Butyrivibrio fibrisolvens: one gene and its partner. The protein of the gene in region 1 binds, or shares a complex with, the protein of each later gene. Links are inferred from orthologs where the notes say so. Each region holds a gene or a part of one and is shown in the gene's direction. Other genes may lie near its edges.

The links. The genes of interacting proteins can lie anywhere in the genome.
Region 2: the proteins of tig (region 1) and rpsG are in contact, whole or in part, in a crystal structure (PDB 3GTY), measured with the Thermotoga maritima proteins. The link is inferred for Butyrivibrio fibrisolvens from one-to-one orthologs. Residues at the interface, in WP_004081061.1 of Thermotoga maritima: Glu122, Val124, Val129, Leu130, Tyr133, Glu188, Gly259, Ile262, Tyr263, Glu266, Ser270, Glu273, Gln274, Glu277, Arg308, Gln311, Ile312, Ser315, Tyr316, Glu325, Arg329, Arg336, Leu363, Phe366, Trp367, Arg373, Leu377, Arg381, Leu384, Glu387; in WP_004081843.1 of Thermotoga maritima: Lys34, Lys52, Lys55, Glu59, Arg62, Gln63, Glu66, Asn67, Lys69, Val71, Arg95, Ala109, Lys110, Lys111, Gly112, Arg113, Pro114, Glu117, Glu121, Ile124, Ala125, Tyr127, Asn128, Asn129, Thr130, Gly131, Lys135, Asp139, Arg142, Met143.

The regions. Positions count from the first base shown.
Region 1 is NZ_CP065800.1:4,074,392-4,078,574, reverse strand. Bases 1,325-4,183 are described here. They hold tig (trigger factor), read left to right. Parts: upstream 1,325-1,956; coding sequence 1,957-3,411; downstream 3,412-4,183. Other genes in these bases: clpP (ATP-dependent Clp endopeptidase proteolytic subunit ClpP), read left to right, coding at 3,777-4,183; I7804_RS17100 (CYTH domain-containing protein), read left to right, coding at 1,341-1,880. Also shown: malQ (4-alpha-glucanotransferase), read left to right, coding at 1-1,065. UniProt on the Bacillus subtilis protein: Involved in protein export. Acts as a chaperone by maintaining the newly synthesized protein in an open conformation. Functions as a peptidyl-prolyl cis-trans isomerase.
Region 2 is NZ_CP065800.1:1,462,658-1,465,806, forward strand. The notes cover bases 1-2,764. They hold rpsG (30S ribosomal protein S7), read left to right. Parts: upstream 1-1,029; coding sequence 1,030-1,500; downstream 1,501-2,764. Other genes in these bases: rpoC (DNA-directed RNA polymerase subunit beta'), read left to right, coding at 1-218; rpsL (30S ribosomal protein S12), read left to right, coding at 351-770; fusA (elongation factor G), read left to right, coding at 1,553-2,764. Also shown: more of fusA, read left to right, coding at 2,765-3,149.

The DNA.
Region 1 (4,183 bases):
TATGCTCTTTTCATGGCGCTTAAAAATGTTCATGATGGTCAGGGCTTTAATAAGTGGCCTGATAATGAAAGATTAAGAGATAAGGCTACTATAGAAAAGTGCATGGACAAATACGATGACGAAGTTAACTTCTATCGCTTCCTGCAATTTGAATTTGCTATTCAGTGGGCAGAAATCAAAAATTATGCTCATCAAAAAGGTGTTGAGATAATCGGAGATATCCCGATCTATGTAGCTTATGACAGCGCAGATACCTGGGCCAATCCCAAGTTATTCCAGTTTGATAAGGATAATGTTCCTCTGGGAGTTGCAGGATGCCCTCCGGATTCCTTTAGTGCTACGGGACAGCTCTGGGGCAATCCTCTTTATGACTGGCCATATCACAAGAAGACAGGCTACGAATGGTGGATGAGGAGAATCAGCCACTGCTTCGAACTTTATGATGTAGTCAGGATCGATCATTTCAGAGGATTTGATGAGTATTATTCTATTCCTTATGGTGATCCTACAGCAGAGTTTGGCCATTGGGAGAAGGGACCTGGATATGATCTTTTCAAGACCATGAAAGATAAGTTTGGCGATAGCCTTCGCGTTATTGCAGAAGATCTGGGATTCCTTACACCTTCTGTATTAAAGCTGGTCCAGAAAACAGGTTTTCCCGGCATGAAAGTGTTACAGTTTGCATTTGACTCAAGAGAGGAGAGTGACTACCTTCCTCACAACTATCCTCACAACTGTATCGTATATACAGGAACTCATGACAATGAGACTACAAGGGGCTGGTATGAGACCTGCAATTCCAAGGACAGAGCTTTTGCCAAGAAGTATCTTGATATTCATACACGTAAGGATATTGCATGGATCTTCATAAGAAGTGCGATGGCATCCGTTGCAGATACCTGTGTTATTCCTATGCAGGATTATCTGAATCTTGATGATAGCGCCAGGATCAATACTCCTTCAGTGCTTGGTGGCAACTGGCAGTGGCGCCTTGGTAAGGATGCATGCACAGACGAACTTGCACAGCGCATGTATGATATGACCAAAACATATGGAAGAATCTGATCTTGAAATAAATATATAGAATGCTTGCCTTAGCGGCGTGGTATCCTCGATGGTTGTACAGGTGGATACCACGCCGCTTTTTACCTAATGTCGCGAGCAAAGCGAGTGACTAATGGTTCAAATTGATGGAGCTCGCGACATCAATTTGGGTTTGAAAGTGGAATACTTTCAAACTTTGACCTTTGCGTAAAGACATTATAAAATCAAATACGGCTGATGAAATGTTTGCAAGCAAAATAAAAAATAGTAACTGATTTTTATAAAGAGGTATATCTATGGGTATGGAAATTGAGAGAAAGTTTACAGTTAGAAAGCTCCCGGATGAGCTGGAAAAGTATGATTATCATTATATAGAGCAGGGGTATCTTAATGTACATCCTGCTATAAGGGTCAGGAAAGAAGATGATCACTTCTATATGACATATAAAGGAGCTGCCGGTGTTGTTGCAAAAAAAGAGTATAATATGGAGCTTGATGAATCTTCATATGATCATCTCCTGAAGAAGGCTGATGGTAATATTATTACTAAGAAAAGATATCTGATCCCAATCAATGAAGATGCATTTTCTAAAGAATATCTTGATACACATGCAGATGATGCCAAGGCTTTTTATGAGGGCGGGATCAAGATAGAGCTTGATATATTTGAAGGTTTTTTTGAAGGGCTTGTAATTGCAGAAGTGGAATTTCCTTCTATTGAAGCTTCAGAAAATTATAATCCGCCTCACTGGTTTAAAGAAGATGTAACAGGGCGTAAAGAATACAGTAATGCTCAGCTTACAAAGCTTGATAAATTTGTTGTGGAAAAAGCTTGACACATGTGGTACAATTCATAAATGGCTGTGTTTATGTTTATTATGCACATATTTTTAAGGAGGATTTATTCATAAAATGAGCGTACAGGTAGAAAAATTAGAAAAGAGCATGGCGAAGCTTACTATCGAAGTTCCTGCAGAAGAACTCGAGAAGGCTATTCAGAATGCTTATAATAAGGATAAAAACAAGATCCAGCTTCCTGGATTCCGTAAGGGTAAGGCTCCTCGTAAGATGATCGAGCGTATGTACGGTGTAGGCGTTTTCTATGAAGATGCTGCTAACGAGCTTATCAACAACGAATATCCTAAGGCTGCAGAAGAGAGCGGTGAGGCCATCGTATCTAATCCTAAGATCGAAGTTGTTCAGATCGAGTCTGGCAAGCCTTTCATTTTCACAGCAGAAGTTGCTCTTAAGCCACCGGTTGGTCTTGGAAAGTATAAGGGAATCAAGGTTTCTAAGCAGGATACAGAAGTAACAGATGCTGATATCGATGCTGAGATCAAGGCTGAGCTTAACAAGAATGCAAGAGTTGTAGAAGTTACAGATCGTGCTGTTAAGGCTGATGACCAGATCACACTTGACTTCGAAGGATTTGTTGATGATAAGGCTTTCGAAGGTGGTAAGGGAACAGATTATCCTCTTACAATCGGTTCAGGTTCATTCATTCCTGGTTTCGAAGATCAGCTTATCGGTGCTGAGATCGGCAAGGAAGTTGATGTTAATGTTACTTTCCCTGAAGAGTATCAGGAGAAGTCACTTGCAGGCAAGGCTGCAACATTCAAGTGCACTGTAAAGGGCATCAAAGAGAAGCAGCTTCCTGAATTAAATGATGAATTCGCTTCAAACGTTTCTGAGTTCGAGACACTTGCTGAGTACAAAGAGAGTGTTAAGAAGAAGCTTGAAGATAGAAAGAATGCAGAGGCTAAGGCTAAGAAGGAAGACGAGGCTGTTAAGGCTCTTATCGATGATTCAGAGATCGAGCTTCCTGAAGCTATGGTTGAGACACAGCAGAGACAGATCGTTAATGATTTCGCTCAGAGAATGCAGTATCAGGGACTTACAATGGAGCAGTATCTCCAGTACACAGGTACAACAGCTGAGAAGATGCTCGAGCAGGTAAGACCTCAGGCTGAAGAGAGAATCAAGAGCCGTCTTGTTCTTGAAGAAGTTGCTAAGGCTGAGAACATCGAAGTTTCTGATGACGAAGTTAATGCTGAGCTTCAGAAGATGGCTGATCAGTATCAGATGGAAGTTGAGAAGGTTAAGGAGATCCTTGGTGAGAATCAGATCAAGACTCTTCGTGAGGACCTTGCTGTACAGAAGGCTGCTGAGTTCATCGTAGAGAACGCTAAGGAGTCTGCTGCTAGAAAGACAACTAAGAAGGCTTCTGAGAAGGCTGACGCTGAAGAGGCTACAGAAGAAAAGCCAAAGAGAACAAGAAAGACTGCAGCTAAGAAGGCTGATTCTGAAGAGACTACAGAAGAAAAGCCAAAGAGAACAAGAAAGACAACAAAGAAGACAGAAGAATAATTCTTTGATTTCTTGAACTTGAAAAAAGTAATATAAAACATAAGATGATCCTCCATAAGTAGACTTCTTTATTTATATCTGCTTGTGGAGGTGATTTTGTATATTTGACTATATAAAAGGTAAAGTCAATGACTTGTAATGACGATATAATAATTGGTTTTATGCTGCTCGTGTACTAACTCATTCATATTTGATCAGAGTACCTGTCTTTAGCATAATTGTCAGTTATAGGTTTCGATTATTACGATTTTATAGTTATTTCATTGATTTAACCCCTTAGAAAGCGTAAACTGATATTGTGATGCTATAGTGCACCATTATTTTTATTTTACTAGTTGACATAAAAAGATTGGAGGACAATTAAAATGAGTTTGATCCCTTATGTCATTGAACAGACAAGCCGTGGAGAACGTTCATATGATATATATTCACGTTTGCTTGAAGACCGTATTATCTTTCTTGGCGAGGAAGTTAATGCTACATCAGCAAGTGTAATAGTAGCACAGCTGTTATTTCTTGAGGCAGAAGATCCTTCTAAGGATATCCACCTTTACATCAACAGCCCCGGTGGAGAGATTACATCCGGTATGGCTATCTATGATACAATGCAGTACATCAAGTGTGATGTGTCTACTATCTGTATAGGTATGGCAGCAAGTATGGGTGCATTCCTTCTTACAGGCGGTGCCAAAGGTAAGCGTCTTGCACTTCCTAATGCAGAGATCATGATCCACCAGCCACTTGGCGGAACTCAGGGTCAGGCTACAGAGAT
Region 2 (3,149 bases), 2.6 Mb from region 1 along the record:
AAGAGAACGTTATCATCGGTAAACTTATTCCTGCTGGTACAGGTCTTAAGAGATATCGTGACGTTGGTCTTAATACAGACGAACACTTCAAGGATCCTGCAAGAATGATTCTTCGTAAACAGCCTTCAGTAAGCAGAGCTGCCTTCGAAGCTGAAAGTGATATTGATGACAATATCGCTATCGAAGAAACTGTTACTGTAATGGATGATGACGAATAAATCAGTTCTGTATTGACAATATTGCATTAAAATATTATAATATCGAATTGTGTGAAAATACGGAAAGGGGAACGTATGTCCTCTTTCCGTGTTCGCACGTTGATATACACATTTCAACAGGAGGTAAAAAGAATGCCAACATTTAACCAGTTAGTCAGAAAAGGTCGTCAGACATCTGTAAAGAAGTCTACTGCTCCTGCTCTTCAGAAGGGTTTTAACTCTCTTCACAAGAAGGACATAGCTACAGCTTCTCCTCAGAAGCGTGGTGTCTGCACAGCTGTTAAGACAGCAACACCTAAAAAGCCTAACTCAGCTCTTCGTAAGATCGCCAGAGTGCGTCTTTCAAACGGCATCGAGGTAACATCCTATATTCCTGGTGAAGGTCACAACCTTCAGGAGCATAGCGTTGTTCTTATCCGTGGTGGAAGAGTTAAGGATCTGCCTGGTACAAGATATCACATTATCCGTGGTACACTTGATACAGCCGGTGTTGCAGATCGTAAGCAGGCTCGTTCCAAGTATGGCGCTAAGAGACCTAAGGCCTCAAAGTAATTTAGTAACAAAAAATATTAAGTGTTGGGTTCTTTGAACATATAGTAATATAAATGATCAAACGAGCTTGCAGTTAAACTCGGACTGAACATACGGCAGTCAAAGTAATACAGCAGTAGAAGCTTTATCAGTTATATTAGTAAGTTTTAGGAAAACCGCACGAACACTTAATGCATGCGAGGCACTTGTGCACAAGTTGCCGTAGAAAGCCCCGCAAGTGAGTACCTATGATTTATTAACTAATAAGGAGGGAAGAACCGTGCCGCGTAAAGGACATATTGTAAAACGTGATGTACTGGAAGATCCAATGTACAACAGCAAGGTTGTAACAAAGCTTGTAAACCAGGTTATGCTGGATGGCAAGAAAGGTGTTGCACAGAAGATTGTATACGGAGCTTTCGCACAGGTTGAAGAGAAGTCTGGAAAGCCAGCTCTCGAAGTATTTGAGACAGCTATGAATAATATCATGCCTGCACTCGAAGTAAAAGCTAGACGTATTGGTGGTGCTACATACCAGGTTCCGATCGAGGTTAGACCGGACAGACGTCAGGCCCTGGCTCTTCGCTGGCTTGTACTGTTTTCACGTAAGAGAGGCGAGAAGACTATGATCGATCGTCTCGCTGGCGAGATTATGGATGCTTCTAACAATACAGGAGCAGCTGTAAAGCGTAAGGAAGACATGCACAAGATGGCAGATGCAAACAAGGCTTTCTCACACTACAGATTCTAATTATATATTCTGTTATAGAACGTTGTTTGCAATCATTTAGGAGGAAGAACCATTGGCTAAAAGAGAATATCCATTGGAGAGAACCAGAAATATAGGTATCATTGCTCATATCGATGCTGGTAAAACAACATGTACAGAGCGTATCCTCTATTATACTGGTGTTAACTACAAGATTGGTGAGACACACGACGGCGCTTCTACCATGGACTTCATGGAACAGGAGAGAGAGCGTGGAATCACAATTCAGTCTGCAGCTACAACATGCCACTGGACTCCACAGGAATACGGCAAAAAGATCGCTGGTGCTCCTGAGTATCGTCTTAACATTATCGATACTCCTGGTCACGTAGACTTCACAGCAGAAGTTGAGCGTTCACTTCGTGTACTTGATGGTGCAGTTGGTATCTTTGATGCTAAGAACGGCGTTGAGCCACAGTCTGAGAACGTATGGCGTCAGGCTGACACATACGGCGTACCACGTATCGCATTCATCAACAAGATGGATATCGTTGGTGCAAACTTCTACCACGATCTGGATATGATCCGTGATCGTCTTGGTAAGAACCCGATCGCTATCAATATCCCGATCGGTGCTGAAGATACTTATGAAGGACTTATCGATCTCTTCGAAATGAAAGCTTATTATTTCAAGGGTGAGAAGGGTGCTGATGAAGATTGTGAAGAAATCCCTGAGGAACTCAAGGATCAGGCTGAAGAGTGGCACAACAAGATGGTTGAGCAGATCGTAGAGCTTGATGAGAACCTTATGGAGAAATACCTTGAAGGCGAAGAAGTTACTACAGCAGAGCTCAAAGCAGCTCTTCGTAAGGGAACAATCGCTTCTGAGGCAGTTCCTGTATGTAACGGAACAGCTTACAGAAACAAGGGTGTTCAGAAGCTTCTTGATGCAGTTATCGAGTATCTTCCTGCTCCTACAGATGTACCGGACGTTGAAGGTACAGATATGGAAGGAAATGAGATCACATGTAAGTCTACAGAGGATGGCCCTCTTGCAGCTCTTGCATTCAAGATCGTATCTGATCCTTTCGTAGGTAAGCTTGCATTTATCCGTGTTTACAGAGGTATCCTCAAGTCAGGATCTTATGTACTCAACTCAACAAAGGATAAGAAGGAACGTGTAGGTCGTATCATGCAGATCCATGCTGATAAGCGTACAGAGATCCAGGAAGCATTTGCTGGTGATATCGCTGCAGCAGTTGGTTTCAAGGATACAACTACAGGTGATACAATCTGTGATGAGAACAATCCTGTTATCCTCGAGTCTATCGAGTTCCCTGATCCTGTTATCGAGCTCGCTATCGAGCCTAAGACAAAAGCAGGCCAGGCTAAGCTTGGTGAAGCTCTTGGTAAGCTTTCTGAAGAAGATCCTACATTCCAGGTACACACTAACCACGAGACAGGTCAGACTATCATCGCTGGTATGGGTGAAGTTCAGCTGGAAGTTATCGTTGACCGTCTCCTTCGTGAGTTCAAGGTTGAGGCTAACGTAGGTGCACCTCAGGTTGCATATAAGGAAGCATTCACAAAGGCTGTAGATATCGAGTCTAAGTATGCTAAGCAGTCCGGTGGTCGTGGTCAGTATGGTCACTGTAAAGTTAGATTCGAGCCTATGGATGCTAACGGTGAAG